Arthrobacter globiformis: one gene and its partner. Each later gene encodes a partner of the first gene's protein in a complex. Links are inferred from orthologs where the notes say so. Each region holds a gene or a part of one and is shown on either strand. Other genes may lie near its edges.

Evidence for each region.
Region 2: the proteins of hisF (region 1) and hisH are in contact, whole or in part, in a crystal structure (PDB 6RU0), measured with the Thermotoga maritima proteins. The link is inferred for Arthrobacter globiformis from one-to-one orthologs. Residues at the interface, in WP_004080486.1 of Thermotoga maritima: Met1, Leu2, Ala3, Arg5, Ser40, Glu41, Asp45, Glu46, Ala70, Glu71, Ile73, Asp74, Ile75, Pro76, Phe77, Asp98, Lys99, Ser122, Gln123, Glu161, Thr195, Leu196, Asn247, Arg249, Glu251; in WP_004080484.1 of Thermotoga maritima: Asn15, Arg18, Arg22, Arg117, Leu118, Pro119, His120, Met121, Gly122, Trp123, Asn124, Asn134, Gly135, Tyr136, Tyr138, Val140, Tyr158, Glu180, Lys181, Ser182, Ser183, Lys184, Ile185.

What each region holds. Positions count from the first base shown.
Region 1 is NZ_JAUSZX010000001.1:2,108,381-2,115,724, reverse strand. Bases 2,938-5,836 are described here. They hold hisF (imidazole glycerol phosphate synthase subunit HisF), read right to left. Parts: upstream 4,826-5,836; coding sequence 4,049-4,825; downstream 2,938-4,048. Other genes in these bases: QFZ23_RS09675 (phosphoribosyl-ATP diphosphatase), read right to left, coding at 5,791-5,836; hisG (ATP phosphoribosyltransferase), read right to left, coding at 4,872-5,732; QFZ23_RS09690 (TIGR03085 family metal-binding protein), read left to right, coding at 3,353-3,997; hisI (phosphoribosyl-AMP cyclohydrolase), read right to left, coding at 2,938-3,167. In the rest of the region: indole-3-glycerol phosphate synthase TrpC, read right to left, coding at 1-20; QFZ23_RS09710 (HGxxPAAW family protein), read right to left, coding at 23-307; QFZ23_RS09705 (Trp biosynthesis-associated membrane protein), read right to left, coding at 405-1,040; QFZ23_RS09700 (anthranilate synthase component I), read right to left, coding at 1,040-2,617; more of hisI, read right to left, coding at 2,724-2,937; more of QFZ23_RS09675, read right to left, coding at 5,837-6,054; ribH (6,7-dimethyl-8-ribityllumazine synthase), read right to left, coding at 6,187-6,669; ribA (GTP cyclohydrolase II), read right to left, coding at 6,688-7,344.
Region 2 is NZ_JAUSZX010000001.1:1,862,069-1,869,433, reverse strand. The notes cover bases 3,050-5,969. They hold hisH (imidazole glycerol phosphate synthase subunit HisH), read right to left. Parts: upstream 4,919-5,969; coding sequence 4,181-4,918; downstream 3,050-4,180. Other genes in these bases: QFZ23_RS08560 (histidinol-phosphate transaminase), read right to left, coding at 5,601-5,969; hisB (imidazoleglycerol-phosphate dehydratase HisB), read right to left, coding at 4,915-5,541; QFZ23_RS08575 (hypothetical protein), read right to left, coding at 4,022-4,180; priA (bifunctional 1-(5-phosphoribosyl)-5-((5-phosphoribosylamino)methylideneamino)imidazole-4-carboxamide isomerase/phosphoribosylanthranilate isomerase PriA), read right to left, coding at 3,198-3,944; QFZ23_RS08585 (SseB family protein), read right to left, coding at 3,050-3,188. Also shown: infC (translation initiation factor IF-3), read right to left, coding at 1-8; QFZ23_RS08595 (DUF1844 domain-containing protein), read left to right, coding at 392-778; QFZ23_RS08590 (MFS transporter), read right to left, coding at 919-2,217; more of QFZ23_RS08585, read right to left, coding at 2,277-3,049; more of QFZ23_RS08560, read right to left, coding at 5,970-6,719; QFZ23_RS23695 (LysM peptidoglycan-binding domain-containing protein), read right to left, coding at 6,893-7,243. UniProt on the Escherichia coli protein: IGPS catalyzes the conversion of PRFAR and glutamine to IGP, AICAR and glutamate. The HisH subunit catalyzes the hydrolysis of glutamine to glutamate and ammonia as part of the synthesis of IGP and AICAR.

The sequences.
Region 1 (7,344 bases):
ATGTCATCGAGAACAGTCACGATTAGTGGCCGGTGTTCTTGATCTTGCTGCCGCCCACGCCGTAGCCGGCCTTGCGCATGATGAAGCCGGCCAGCAGGCCGACGAACATGACGGCGATGCCGGCCCAGAAGATCGGGGTGTTCGCAATGACGAACGCGATGGAGGCGATGAGGGCGCCGATGAGCATGACGATCACGCAGGTCCAGGCGGCCGGGCTGTTGCCGTGGCCCAGGTCGATGCTGTGGTCGATGCCGTGGTGCTCCTTGGGGGCCGCGGGCTTTGTACCGGAAACAGTGGCTTTGCTCATGTGAATCTCCTCAGGATCAATACTGCTTACATTCTGCCATTTTTTGCCGCGGCCTTCGGCATCGCGGCTGGGGTGCGTGGCTGCGTGACCCGCCGGCTCAGGTGGGGTCCTCGCCCCGGGAGAGCCTGTCCCAGCTGTCGATCTCGTCCACCGGGCCCGTCTGCTCGCCCGCGGGACCCGCCGCCGCGGCGTCGTATTTGGTCCGGGATTTCCAGTACCGCCCCGCCGGAACCACCAGCAGGCCGCATACGGCCAGCAGGGAACCTGCGACGACGGCCAGCACCGGGAACGCACTGACGGTCACGTCCGCGGCGCCTCCCGAAACCCCGGTGGCGGCGGCGATGGAGCCCTGGGCCGCGGCCAGCGGATCAGCGAGGACGGTGGCGGCCGCGGCGATGATGCCCGCCGCCGCCAACACGATGATGGCCGTGATGACCCAGCGTGCGATCTTTCCGGCGATGGAGGCCGCGAGCCCGCCTGCCAGCGCCACGAGGGCCAGGGCGGTGACAGTGGTGGCGGCTTTGCTGCCCTGGACCTGGAGGCCGCCTTCGCCCCCGGAGGCCTGGCCCAGCTGCTGGGGGTCCAGGTGGACCGTCAGCCAGGTCTGGGTGGTGGTACCGAAGACCGCCAGCGCCAGGGCTGCGATCAGCAGCACCACCGTGGACTTGCGCGCCCAGCCCGGTGCGGTGCTGCGCGTTTTGCCCGGCACGGAGGATCCTGCGGGAACCGGCATCAGGACTTTGCCTCTGTGGCCGAATCGGGAGCGCTTACGGAATCCGGCGTGATGTTGTGCAGCGAGCCGGCCGTGTGCACGGCCCGCAGCGGGGCCGCCGCCTTGTTGACGGTTTCCTGCGCCTCGGCCGGGTTGCTCGAGTCCGCCACGATGCCGCCGCCCGCCTGGACGTAGGCACGCCCTTCGCGCAGCAATGCGGAGCGGATGGCGATGGCCATGTCCATGTCGCCGGCGAAGTCCAGGTAGCCCACCACACCGCCGTAGATGCCGCGCCGGTGCGGCTCGAGTTCATCCAGGAGGCGCAGTGCCCGGGGCTTCGGGGCGCCGGAAAGGGTTCCGGCCGGGAAGGTGGCCTTCAGGACATCGTAGGCCTTCGCCGTCGGAGCCAGGCGTCCGACGACGGTTGAGACCAGGTGCATGATGTGGCTGAAGCGCTCCACCTCCATGAACTGGGTGACGTCCACGGAACCCGCCACGCAGACCTTCGACAGGTCGTTCCGGGACAGGTCCACCAGCATGAGGTGCTCCGCCCGTTCCTTCTGGTCCGCGAGGAGCTCCTCGGCGAGTGCCTTGTCCGCGTCGACGGTCTTGCCGCGCGGCCGGGAACCGGCAATGGGGTGGGTGATGACATCCTCGCCGGTCACGGTCACCAGCGCCTCCGGCGATGAGCCGACGATCGAGTACTGCCGGCCGGCGGCGTCCTCGAGGCTGAAGATGTACATGTAGGGGCTCGGGTTGGTGTTGCGCAGCACCCGGTAAACGTCCAGCGGCGACGCCCCGCACTCCATCTCGAAGCGGCGGGAGATGACCACCTGGAAGACTTCGCCGTCCACGATCGCCTCCTTGCCCCGGTCGAGGGCGGCGAGGTACTCGGGCTCGTGCCAGCGCTCCTGGACGCTGGCGGCAAAATCGAGGGCCGCCGGCTCCAGCACGGACACCGGCTGGAGCACCGGGGTGCTGATGCGTGCCAGCAGTTCCTTAACGCGGGCGACGGCGTCATGCCAGGCCTCGTCGACGCGTTCGGAGCTGTTGTCGAAGTTGATGGCGTTGGCGATGAGCAGCACCGTGCCGTCCATGTTGTCGTGGACGGCCATGTCCGTGACGAGGTTCAGGGCCAGTTCGGGCAACTGCAGGTCGTCCTCGGGCGGGCTGGTCAGCTTCTCCCAATGCCGGACCGTTTCCCAGCCAAGGAAGCCCACCAGGCCGGAGGTGAACGGCGGGAGCCCGTCAAACCGGTCGGTGCGCAGCGCCTCGATGGTGTCGCGGATGGCATCAACAGGGTTTCCGTCCACGGGCACACCCGCCGGCGGCTCGCCCAGCCAGTGCGCCTGTCCGTCCTTGGTGGTCAGCGTGGCGCGGGACCGGGAACCAATGAAGGAGTATCGGGACCAGGCACCTCCGACAGCCGCCGACTCCATGAGAAACGTGCCCGGCTGGCCCTGCGCCAGCTTCCGGTACAGCCCGATCGGCGTTTCGGCATCCGCCAACACCTTGAGCCGGACAGGGATGACGCGGCTGTGGGCGGCGAGTTCCCGGAACTCTTCCAGGCCAGGGCTGATGATTCCGAGGTCCTGCATCGCTATTGGTTCTCCGTCTGTTCTTGGTTAATGCCTGGGTGTAAGGCCTGTTCGGCGTAGGGGCCCTGCTGGGTGCAGGGGCCTGCTGGGTGGCAGAGGCGGGCCGCTAGTTGGCCGGACCCGCCACAACGTCGAGGGCCCGGCCGTCAAAGCAGGTCCGTGTACCGGTGTGGCATGCGGCCCCCACCTGGTCCACCCGCACGAGGAGGGCGTCGCCGTCGCAGTCCAGGGCCACCGACTTGACCCACTGCACGTGACCGGAAGTGTCACCCTTGCGCCAGTACTCCTGCCGGGAGCGCGAGTAGAACGTCACGCGGCCGGTGGTCATGGTCCGGTACAACGCCTCGTCGTCCATCCAGCCGAGCATGAGGACCTCGTTGGTGTCGAACTGCTGCACGATGGCAGCAACGAGTCCGGCGCCATCCCGCTTCAGGGCCGACGCAATTTCGGCTGGAAGGGGGTTTCCCGGCAGACGGCTTTCGCCGGCGCCGAAGGAAGGGGCACCGGCGAGTGAGGCGGGGGCGGGGCTGGGGGCGGGCTGCTCAGACATCACGTCAAGTCTAGTGCCCATCACAGGACCCTGGCACAAACGCCCTCACGTCCCCCGCTCCCCCGGAACACCTCCCCCGGAACACCGCCCGGGCCGCAGGGGCATTGGGCCACCTGCGGGCCGTGCAGTCGGCTGGAGAAAGTCGGCTGCGCAACTCCACCGGGGACGTGCTAGTTTTCCAAGTGATGCATTTCGTCGATCCGTCCCGAGAAGTCCTGGCCGAGACCCTGCTGGCGGCCGGTCCTGACTCTCCCACGCTCTGCAAGGGCTGGAAGACCAGGGACCTCGCAGCTCACCTTTACCTGCGCGAGCGGAAGGCTGCCGTCGGGCTGGGCCTGATCATCAAGGGCCTGTCCAAGGCCTCGGACAAGGCGACCGCCCGGCTGGCCGGAAAGCTCACGACGGCCGACGACTACGCCAAGCTCGTGAACTCCTTCCGCGCGGGACCGCCCGCGCTCTCGCCCATGAAGATCAAGGCACTGGATGAGAGCTCCAACCTGATCGAATACTTCGTCCATACGGAGGATGTCAGGCGGGCCGTTGACCGCTGGGCACCACGTGCCCTCGACGAGGAGTACTCGGACGCCCTGTGGGATGAGCTCGTCAAACGGGCAGCCATCCTCTACCGCGGCGTGGACCTGGGCATCGTCCTGGTCAGCCCCTCCGGCCCCCGGCACGTTGCCAAGCGCGCCCCGGTATCGGTGGCCATCGTCGGGGAGCCAGGTGAACTGCTGATGCACGCCCACGGCCGCACGCGCCATGCACTGGTAACCTTCGAAGGCCAGCCAGACGCCGTCGCCCTCCTCCAGTCAGCCGAAGTCGGGCTGTAACAGAAGCAATGTGGGCCCACGCCTGCAGTGTTCCCTGGCCGCTCGCTTGTTTTAACGGACCTCGAAGCCGGCATCGCGGATTGCGGTCTTGACCTGCGACATCATGTCGTCCGGGCCCCAGTGGAAGATGGAGGCGGCGAGGACGGCGTCCGCTCCGGCCTGAACGGCGGGTGGGAAGTGCGCAGGCTCCCCGGCACCGCCGGAGGCGATGATCGGAACCTTGACCGCGGACCGGACCAGCCGGATGAGCTCGAGGTCGAAGCCGTCCTTGGTGCCGTCGGCGTCGATGGAGTTCAGCAGGATTTCGCCGACCCCGCGGTCCGCCGCTTCCCTGGCCCAGGCGATGGCGTCTATTCCGGTGCCCTGGCGGCCACCGTGGGTGGTCACTTCAAACCCCGACGGCGTGGGCTGGGATCCGGGGCGGACACGCCGTGCGTCCACGGACAGCACCAGGACCTGGGAACCAAAGTGCCGGGTGATTTCGTCGATGACGTCGGGGCGGGCCACGGCAGCGGTGTTGATGGATGCCTTGTCGGCACCGAAGCGCAGCAGCTTGTCCACCTCGGCCACGCCGCGGACCCCGCCGCCGACCGTGAGCGGAATGAACACTTCCTCGGCGGTGCGGCGGACGACGTCGAACGTCGTTTCCCGGTTGCCGGAGGAGGCGGTCACGTCCAGGAAGGTGAGTTCATCGGCGCCGGCGTTATCGTAGCGGTGGGCCAGTTCCACGGGGTCCCCGGCGTCGCGGAGGCCTTCGAAATTGATGCCCTTGACCACGCGGCCGGCGTCAACGTCCAGGCAGGGAATAACGCGGACGGCTACAGCCATGACTTCTCCTGTTGTGCTGCTGGGGGTGCTGTTGAAGGAAACCGGGTCAGATCCGGCAGGCGTGGATGCTGCTGACCAGGATGGCGCGCGCGCCGAGGTCGTACAGCTCGTCCATGATCCGGTTGGTTTCCTTCTTGGGCACCATGGAGCGGACGGCCACCCAGTCGGAATCTCGCAACGGTGAGACGGTGGGTGATTCCAGGCCGGGCGTGAGGCCGGCAGCCTGCTCCACCAGCTCCTTGCGGATGTCGTAATCCATCAGCACGTACTGGCGCGCCACCAGGACACCCTGCAGGCGCCGGATCAGGACATCGATTTCCCTGGCCGTGCCGTTGGCCGCGCCGCCCTCGCCGGTACGGCGGATGAGCACTGCCTCGGACTTGAGGATCGGCTCACCGAAGATCTCCATGCCGGCGGCCTTGAGCGTGTTGCCTGTTTCGACGACGTCGGCGATGGCGTCCGCGACGCCGAGTCGCACGGAGGATTCCACCGCGCCGTCCAGCCGGACCACCTTCGCCTTGATGCCGCGCTCCGCCAGGTAGTCGCGCAGGAGACCGTCGTAGCTGGTGGCAAGGCGCTTGCCCTCGAGTTCCTCCACGGCGCTGAAGTCGCCGATCGGTCCGGCGAAGCGGAACGTAGAGGCGGCAAAGCCCAGCGGAAGCAGTTCCTCCGCCTCCACCTGCGCGTCCAGCAGGAGGTCACGGCCGGTGATTCCGACGTCGAGCGTTCCCTGCCCGACGTAAACGGCGATGTCCCGGGGGCGGAGGAAGAAGAACTCGATGTCGTTGTCGGGGTCCACCATGACCAGCTCACGGCTGTCACGGCGCTGGCGGTAGCCAGCCTCGGACAGCATGGCGGAGGCGGCTTCGGACAGGGATCCCTTGTTGGGTACGGCTACACGCAGCATTAGGAGGTCTTTCTGGTTTGGAAGGTTGTGTCAGGCAAGCGGGGCCACGCAGAGGCGGCTAGAGATGCTTGTAGACGTCTTCCAGACTGAGTCCTTTGGCGAGCATCAGGACCTGCAGGTGGTACAGGAGCTGCGAGATCTCCTCGGCGGCGGCTTCGTCGGATTCGTATTCGGCTGCCATCCAGACTTCAGCCGCTTCCTCCACGACTTTCTTGCCGATGCCGTGGATTCCCGACTCCAGTTCGGCGACGGTGCGGGAGCCCTCGGGGCGGGTCGCTGCCTTCTCGCTCAGTTCTGCGAACAGCGTCTCGAAATTCTTCACGCCCTCCAGCCTACTTGCTCGGGGCCGGGGCCCGCCTGTCGGGCAGTTCCATGACGGCGGGGATGTGAGCGATTGCACACGTTGCATGCTTGCGCCCGCATCCCCGCGGCGCCCGGAACCGAGGGAAATGTTTTAGTACTGCCTGAGCAGCAGTGCCGTGGCCAGCGCAGCTGTGACGGCCTCGTGTCCCTTGTCCTCCGACGATCCGGGCAGTCCGGCCCGGTCCAGGCCCTGCTCTTCGGTGTCGCAGGTCAGCACGCCGAACCCGACCGGCACGCCGGTGCTGACGCTGACATTGGTGAGTCCCGACGTCGCGGCCTGGCAGACGTAGTCAAAGTGCGGCGTTCCGCCACGGATGACGACGCCGAGGGCGACGACGGCGTCAAAGTGCGATGCCAGCCGCGCGGCGGCGACCGGAAGCTCGAAGCTGCCCGGGACACGCAGCACCGTCGGCTCGTTGATGCCGGCATCCTTGGCCGCGCGCAGGGCGCCGTCCAGGAGGCCGTCCATGATCTGCGTGTGCCAGCTTGCCGCCACGATCGCCAGCTTCAGCTGCGAGGTTTCCGCGGGGTCGAGGGTGGTGAGGTCAATCTGGGGTGCGCCATGTCCGCTCATGAAGTCTTCGTGATCCGTTCAGTCTTGTTCGTGGTCAAAGGTGTCAGTGCCGGTGCGGGGCAGGCCCGCAGTCTCGGTGTCAAGGGTCAGGAGGTGGTCCATGCGGTCCTTCTTGGTCTGCAGGTACCGGAGGTTCTGCTCCCGCGACGGCACCTCGGTGGGCACCATCTCGACGACCCTGACACCCGCGGTAGCCAGGCGGTTCTGCTTGTCCGGGTTGTTGCTCAGCAGCCGGATCTCGTGCAGGCCCATCTCGGCCAGGATCTGCGCCGCAGCCTTGTAGCAGCGGGCGTCCACGGGCAGTCCGAGCTGCTCATTGGCCTCGACGGTGTCGAACCCGGCCTCCTGCAGGGCGTAGGCCTTGATTTTGTTGGCCAGCCCGATGCCCCGGCCTTCCTGGCCGCGAAGGTACAGCAGCGTCCCGCCGTTCTCAGCGATCAGCTCCAGGGCGTAGGCGAGCTGCTCGCCGCAGTCGCACCGGTAGGAGCCAAAAACATCGCCGGTGAGGCATTCCGAGTGCAGGCGCACCAGCGGCGCCTTGCCGTCCTTGGCCGGGTTCGGGGAGCTGACCGCCAGGTGTTCGGCGCCGGTCACCAGATCGGTCCAGGCCTGCGACACGAAGTTTCCGAACGCCGTGGGCAGCTGGACCACAGGGCCGCTGCTCACCGGATGCGG
Region 2 (7,365 bases), 250 kb from region 1 along the record:
AGCCGCACCTCAGGGACGCGGATACGCTCATTGATTCTTGGCTCGCTAATGTTAAAGCTCCTGTGTTTGTAATGTGTGTTCCACCGGCAAAATAGAGAAGGCCCCCAATTGCCGGAGCAATCGAAGGCCTCGAAGATCGGATGTGCACCTCCCCGCGGGGACTGCACGCATTTCACCGAACTCCTGTCCGGTGAAGCGTCCGACCGTTACCCGGCAACCTTGCTGCCCTGAACCTTCCAGGGAAAACGGCTGACGCGGGTGGGAGAGAACTCCGCTTGCAAACTGAGTATCAATTCTACAGAAAGATACCCGCTTACCGCACATTCGCGGCAGTGGGTCTCATACACGGCAAAATAACGACATCCAGTCGGTCTGTGACAAGCTTACCAGTATGAGCACTCCAGACAGCAATTCACACGTCTACCAGGCACCCGGCGCCGGGGACGACGTCACGCAGCAAATCCGCGACATCTCCGAAGTTCCGGCTATCGAGGTCATCACCACAGCGGCCGTGCACCTCATGAGTGCCTCCGCCGTGAAGCTCGGCCTGGCCGCTGAGGAGAACGCCGCGGAGCTGAAGGACCTGGACGAGGCCCGCAAGCTCATCACCGCCCTCGCCGGCCTGGTGACGGCAGCCGCCCCGGAGATCGGGTCGCAGCATGCCGGTCCGTTGCGCGATGGCCTGCGGTCCCTGCAGCTCGCCTTCCGCGAAGAGTCCATCATTCCGGATCCCCCGGGCAAGGGTCCCGGTGAGAAATTCACCGGTGCAGTGAACTAGAGATTGTATTTCGACGGCGGCGGGCCGGCTCTTCGGGGCCGGCCCGCCGTCGTTTTTGCCGCCTGGGGGCACTTCCGGCGGAAGGCCTTCCCACCGGAACCTCTTCCCAACGAAACCTCGTCCCTAGGAAACCCGGACCGTCAGGATGTGGCGGCGCGGCGGCGCCGCTGCTGCAGGACAAGCCCGACGACGCAGAGCAGCACCCCTGCCACCCCGACGGACACGAAGCCTCCCGCCGCGCCAATGCTGTCGATGAAAAGTCCGGCCAGCGGGGCCCCCAGTGCCACGCCGGCGGTCAGCGCGGACCCGTACCAGCCCATGGCCTCGCCCCGCCTGGCCTCGTCGACCAGTTCGGCCACCTTCTCGGAGGCTGCCGAAAGGACCGGCGCACAGAGGAGCCCCGGCATCAGCGACAACAGGCTGAGGGTCAGCGTGTCGGTGGCAAAGCCCATTGGAATGGTCAGGGCAGCCATGCCCAGCAGCAGGAGAATCGGTGAAACGGGCCGGTGCATCGCGCCGTAGACAAGGCCGCCGACCACCGAGGCGGCGCACCAGAAGAGGAACACCACCCCGATCTCGCCCTGGTGGCCGCCGGTTTCCAGGGCAGCCACGATTCCCACATCGGTGCCGCTGAGCACCATGCCGGCGCCGGCGGCGACGGCGAACACCGCGGCCACACCTGCGGTGAACCAGCCGAAGCTGCGGGCCACCCTGCGCCTCAGGACTGCCCGCCCCCTGCTGCCCGCAGCCGCCGGACGGAGTTCAGCCGCAGCTTCCTGCAGGTGCGCGGGCGCGGCGGCCACAACGGCTACCTCTGCGGCTTCCTGCTGGTCCGCCTCGCAGGATTCGTTGCGGACAGCACTGCGGGTGGGCGGGTTGAACCACATCAGGAAGAGCCCGGCCAGCGACGTCGAGACACCGACGGCGGTCAGCCCCAGCACGGAATGGCCGCTCGTGGCCACAACAGCACCCGCGGCCGGGCCGATCATGAACACCAGCTCGGTGCTGACCGCGTCCAGCGCGAACGCTGTCCTGCGCTGGTCCCCGTCCGCCAGGACCCCCAGGGACTGCCGTACCACGCTGAAAATGGGAAGCGTCAGCAGGCCGCCGACAAACACGAGGGGCAGCAGCCACTGGTAGGAGACGTGCGGCACGACGGACCAGATGACAGTTTCCGAAATCACGGAAGGTATCAGGGCCGTCCGCAGGCCCACCGTATCCACCCGGCGGCCGCGCCAAGGTGCGCCGAGCGCGATCCCGATGGTCATCACCGCCGCTGCCGTACCAGCGGCCGCATAGCCCTCGCCGAGGGTCAGGACGATGTGCAGGGTCAGCAGGACGCCCGCCGCCGAATGGGGAATGCGGGCAATCATGCCGACCGCCAGGAGCCGGCGGATAGGCCGAATGGCCAGCAGCTCCCGGTACAGGCTGAAATTCACAGGTGGGTCCTCAGTTCCGCCGCCGGACAGCACCGGAACGGACCCCACAGGCCCGGCGGCTACTGCGCGGCGCGCCTTAGCTTGACTTCGATCGAATCAACGCGCTCACCAAACAATACATTCCGGCTCCACTCGGCCTGGAGTCTGGCAACGAGGGCCTGGACCGCGGCTGCATCAAGTCCGTCCTCCAGGTAGAGCACCACCCGCAGTTCCGGTCCGGCTCCGCCGCCATCGACGCGGCTGCCTGAGGCGGTGGTGGTGGCGACTCCCCCGCCGGGAAGGACCTCGAGGCCGCGGACTGCGGGTTTACCGTCCGCTCCGGCGCGCAGCACCGCGGCCAGCTCGGTGTCCAGGTAGGCCGGCACCCACTGCCGCTGCTGCGCGAGGGCCCACACGCCGGGGCGCCTGACCACGAAGGTCACTTCGGAACCGGGGTCCACGACCAGCAGCTCGGCGCCTTCGGCGACGGCGGACAGGGCTGCCCTCGCGGCGTAAACGGCCACGGGCCGCGCCTCCGGGTGCCACGCCGCCAAGGCTGCTGCCGAAGTGAACACGGGCATGGCGAGGCGGCCGTCGGGCGCCTTGAGCGTCACCAGCGCCATGTCGGCCTGCTTATCGGCGTGCACGCCGTGCGCGCCCTCGGCTTCCTCCGCCAACTGTGCCACCACTGGGACAAAGACACGGGCGGTGGCCAGCGAGGCAACCACCGCGGCCTCGTCGCCGTCGCCAGCAACAAGAGCAGAGAGTGCGGTGAGATAGCCGGCGTCGGCCGTGCCGTCGTCGTCCTCGAAGTTGTGTATTTTGGCGTCGTCACCGGCGAGGCTGCGCCCGGCCCAGGGCTGTCCCGCCGAATCGGTGGCGCCACCGGCCCCGGCGAGGGCGGCCTCGATGTGACCGGGCAGCCGACGTGCCGGCGGCAGGTCCGCGCCCGGTATGCCGCCGTCCGCGGAATTGCGCTGGTACTCGGTCACGGCGAGGCCCTAGCGTCGTCCGGCGACGTCGAGGGCCTCGGGCAGCGTGAAGGCGCCGGCATACAGGGCCTTGCCAACAATGGCGCCTTCGACGCCGAGCGGCACCAGGGAGCGCAGGACTTTCAGGTCATCAAGGCTGGAAATGCCACCGGAGGCCACCACGGGCTTGCCGGTCTTCTCCACCATCTGCCGCAGGAGTTCAACGTTTGGCCCCTGCAGGGTGCCGTCCTTGGTCACGTCCGTAACAACGTAGCGTGCGCAGCCGGCCTCTTCGAGGCGGCCCAGCACGTCCCACAGGTCCCCGCCTTCCTTGGTCCAGCCGCGGCCGGCGAGAGTGGTTCCCCGGACGTCCAGGCCGACGGCGATCCGGTCACCGAAGCGATCGATGGCCCGCGCGGTCCAGTCCGGGTTCTCCAGGGCGGCGGTGCCGAGGTTTACCCGGGCGACGCCCAGGTCCAGCGCCTTTTCCAGGGATTCATCGTCCCGGAGCCCGCCGGAGAGCTCGACTTTGATGTCCAGCCGGCCCACCACTTCGCGCAGCAGGTCCGCGTTTGAGCCGCGTCCGAAGGCAGCGTCCAGATCCACCAGGTGGACCCATTCCGCGCCCTGCTGCTGCCAGTTGAGCGCCGCCTCCAGCGGCGTTCCGTAGCTTGTCTCGCTGCCGGCCTCGCCCTGGACCAGGCGGACGGCCTGGCCGTTCACGACGTCGACGGCGGGAAGCAGTTCAAGTACCGGCAGCTCGTTTTGGCTGGTCATCGGAGATTTCCTCAGTTCTTGTAGGCGCTGGTTCCCGTGTGCGCCGTCTACTGCGGCGCACACGGCGGGTTAGATGGCTATTTGCCGGGAAGGGTCAGCAGGTAGGCGGCCAGCAGCGACATGGCGGCCAGCACGTAGAAACCGATCTGGATCCAGAGCGGCTTGCGCTGCTGCCTGAAGGACAGACCACCGCCCACCAGGAGGCCGGCCAGCCCCATCAGGAGGATTGACCACATCTAGGCGTCCGCCGGCTGCCGGGAATGCGGACCGCGGAGCCCGTCAACCCAGTTTTTAAGCAGCCGTGCGCCGGCGTCACCGGATTTCTCCGGGTGGAACTGGGTGGCGCAGAGGGGGCCGTTCTCCACGGCGGCGATGAAGGGACCACCGTGCTCGGACCACGTGACCAGGGGTGGCGCCATCCGGGGCTGGATCACCTCGAAGTCCCAGTTCTGGACGCCGTAGGAGTGCACAAAGTAGAAGCGCTCGCCCTCGACGCCGTCGAACAGCCGGGAGCCTTCCGGGACCTTGACGGTGTTCCACCCCATGTGCGGCACCACTTCGGCCGGGAGGAGCTCCACCTTGCCGGGCCACTCCCCCATGCCTTCGGCTTCGGTCCCGTGTTCGACGCCGGCCTCGAAGAGCACCTGCAGGCCGACGCAGATTCCGAGGACCGGACGTCCGCCGGCAACGCGGCGGCCGATCATCCGGATTCCATCAACGGCCTTGAGCTCGCGCATGACCGTTTCGAAGGCGCCGACGCCCGGAACGACCAGCCCGTCGGCGTTCAGCACGTCCTCGGGCTTGGAACTCAGGATGACCTCGGCACCGGCACGTTCCAGGGCACGCACGGCCGAACGGACGTTGCCGGAGCCGTAGTCAAGGACGGTGACGGTGGGCTTGCCCTCCGGGGAAACCGGCTTCAGCGTGGCCGACGGATCGATGATCGCACCCTCGCGCAGTACTTTGCCGGTCATAGTGCTCCCTTGGTGGACGGAATGCCTTCGACGCGGGGATCCGGCTCGACGGCTGCACGGAGAGCCCGCGCGAATGCCTTGAACTGGGCTTCCACGATGTGGTGCGGGTCGCGGCCGGCGATGACGTTCATGTGCAGGCAGATGCCGGCGTGCAGCGTGATTGCCTCGAACACGTGCCGGGTCAGCGATCCCGTGAAGTGGCCGCCGATCAGGTGGTACTCCTGCCCGGCGGGCTCGCCGCCGTGCACCAGGTAGGGCCGGCCGGAGACGTCGACGACTGCGTGCGCCAGGGCCTCGTCCAGCGGCACGGTGGCCTCACCGAAGCGGCGGATGCCTGCCTTGTTGCCCAGGGCGGTGCGCAGCACCTCGCCGAACGTGATGGCAACATCCTCGACGGTGTGGTGGACGTCAATGTGGGTGTCGCCGGTGGCCTTGACGGTCATGTCGATGAGTGAGTGCTTGCACAGCGCCGTCAGCATGTGGTCGTAGAACGGGACCGACGTGCTGATGTCCGACACTCCGGTGCCGTCGAGGTTAATCTCCACCAGCACGGAAGATTCGCTGGTGGCGCGCTCCATACGGGCAATCCGTGCCTCGGCAGCCTTGGTTCCGGTGTCGCTCATGGTGATAGATGTCCTTTGACGAAGGATGGGGGCGGACCTGACCTGGTCCATATTCAAGTTTAGGCCGGAAGTGCGGCCTGCCGGGCCAGGATGCTTTCCAGCGCTTCCAGGAAGGCTGTGGTTTCCGTCTCAGTACCGGCCGTGACGCGCAGGTGGCCGGCGATGCCCACGTCCCGGACAAGCACCCCTGCATCCAGCAGTTCCTGCCAGACCTCATGGGGGTTTTCCAGCCCGCCGAAGAAGACGTAGTTGGAGTCGGACGCCGCGGGCCGCAGCCCCATCCGCGTCAGTTCAGCGACAATCCGGTCGCGCTGCCGCTTGATGTCCTGGACATCCGCCATGAGCGCCTCGCGGTGCTGCAGCGCCGCCAGGGCAGTAGCCTGCGTGACGGCCGACAGGTGGTAGGGCAGGCGCACCAGCCGCAGGGCGTCGGTCACCTCCGGGGCTGCGGCCATGTAACCGAGGCGGGCGCCGGCAAGAGCGAACGCCTTGCTCATGGTCCGGGAGACGATGAGCCGCTCCCGGCCGGGCAGCAGGGTAAGAGCGCTGGGCGTGCCGTCGTGCGCAAACTCGTGATAGGCCTCGTCCACGACGACGACCGCCTGGCTGGCCTCGCCCGCCTCGTAGACGGCCTCCACCACATCCAGGCCCAGGCCCGTGCCTGTGGGGTTGTTGGGCGAGCAGAGGAAGACGATGTTGGGCTGGAGTTCGCGCACCTGGCTGGCGGCCGACTCGGCGCTGAGGCCGTAGTCATCGGCGCGCCTGCCGGCGATGTAGGCGGTGTCCGTGCCGCTGGCGAGGAGCGGGTACATGGAGTACGTCGGCGGGAAGCTCAGGAGCGAACGGCCCGGGCCGCCGAAGGCCTGGAGGATCTGCTGGAGGACCTCGTTGGAGCCGTTGGCTGCCCAGAGGTTGTCCGCGCTGAGCCCGTGGCCGAGGTATTCCGCCAGGGCCTCCCGGAGTTCGGTGAATTCGCGGTCGGGGTACCGGTTGAGTCCGGCGGCGGCCTCGGTTACGGCCGCGGTGATGGCCGCCCGCACGTCGGCGGGCACGCCATGCGTGTTCTCGTTGACGTTGAGCAGGATCGGAACGTCAAGCTGCGGGGCGCCGTAAGGGGACAGCCCCCTCAGATTGGTCCGCAGGGGCAGTCGGTTCAGTCGCTCAAGCTGGTCAGTCACCTAGTCAGTTTAAGTATCCCGGAGGGCTGGCCGGAAACTGTGACGGTTCCAGCGCACGGCAACCACCCGCAGCTGCCCGCGTTTCGGGGCCGTTCGACTCATGCCGAGGGTGCAGGCCAACTAAATCGGGGCCACGCATTTTGCATGGCCCGGCCTATTTGTTCGGCACAAGGCTATTTGTTCGGCACAAACAGCTGCTGGCCGGGCATGACCTTCCCCGCCTGAAGGTCGTTGAGCTGGACGATGTCCGCGATCACGTCCCGGGGATCACGGTTCGGATCGACTTTTCCGGCGATGGCCCAGAGCGATTCACCGGGCTGCACCGTGACCGAAACTGCGGGCGTGACACTCAGGCCGCTGGCGCTGTCCGCAGCCTTGGCCGGCGAGTTTAGGAGACCCGCCAGGGACAGAATCACGGCGGCAAGCAGAACAAGCGGCAGGCCGATCAGGACAATCCGGCCTCGGCGGGTGAGGCGAAGGCGCGGCGGCTTGCCCGGCCGTGATGCTGCGCGGGACGGAGGCACCGTGCCGCGCTGGCCCACTTCACTGCGTTCGCGGACTGCACTGTGTTCGCGTACTGCACTGTGTTCGCTGGGTGCACTTTGTTCGCGCACTGCACTGCGCTGGCGGACTGCACTGAGGTGGA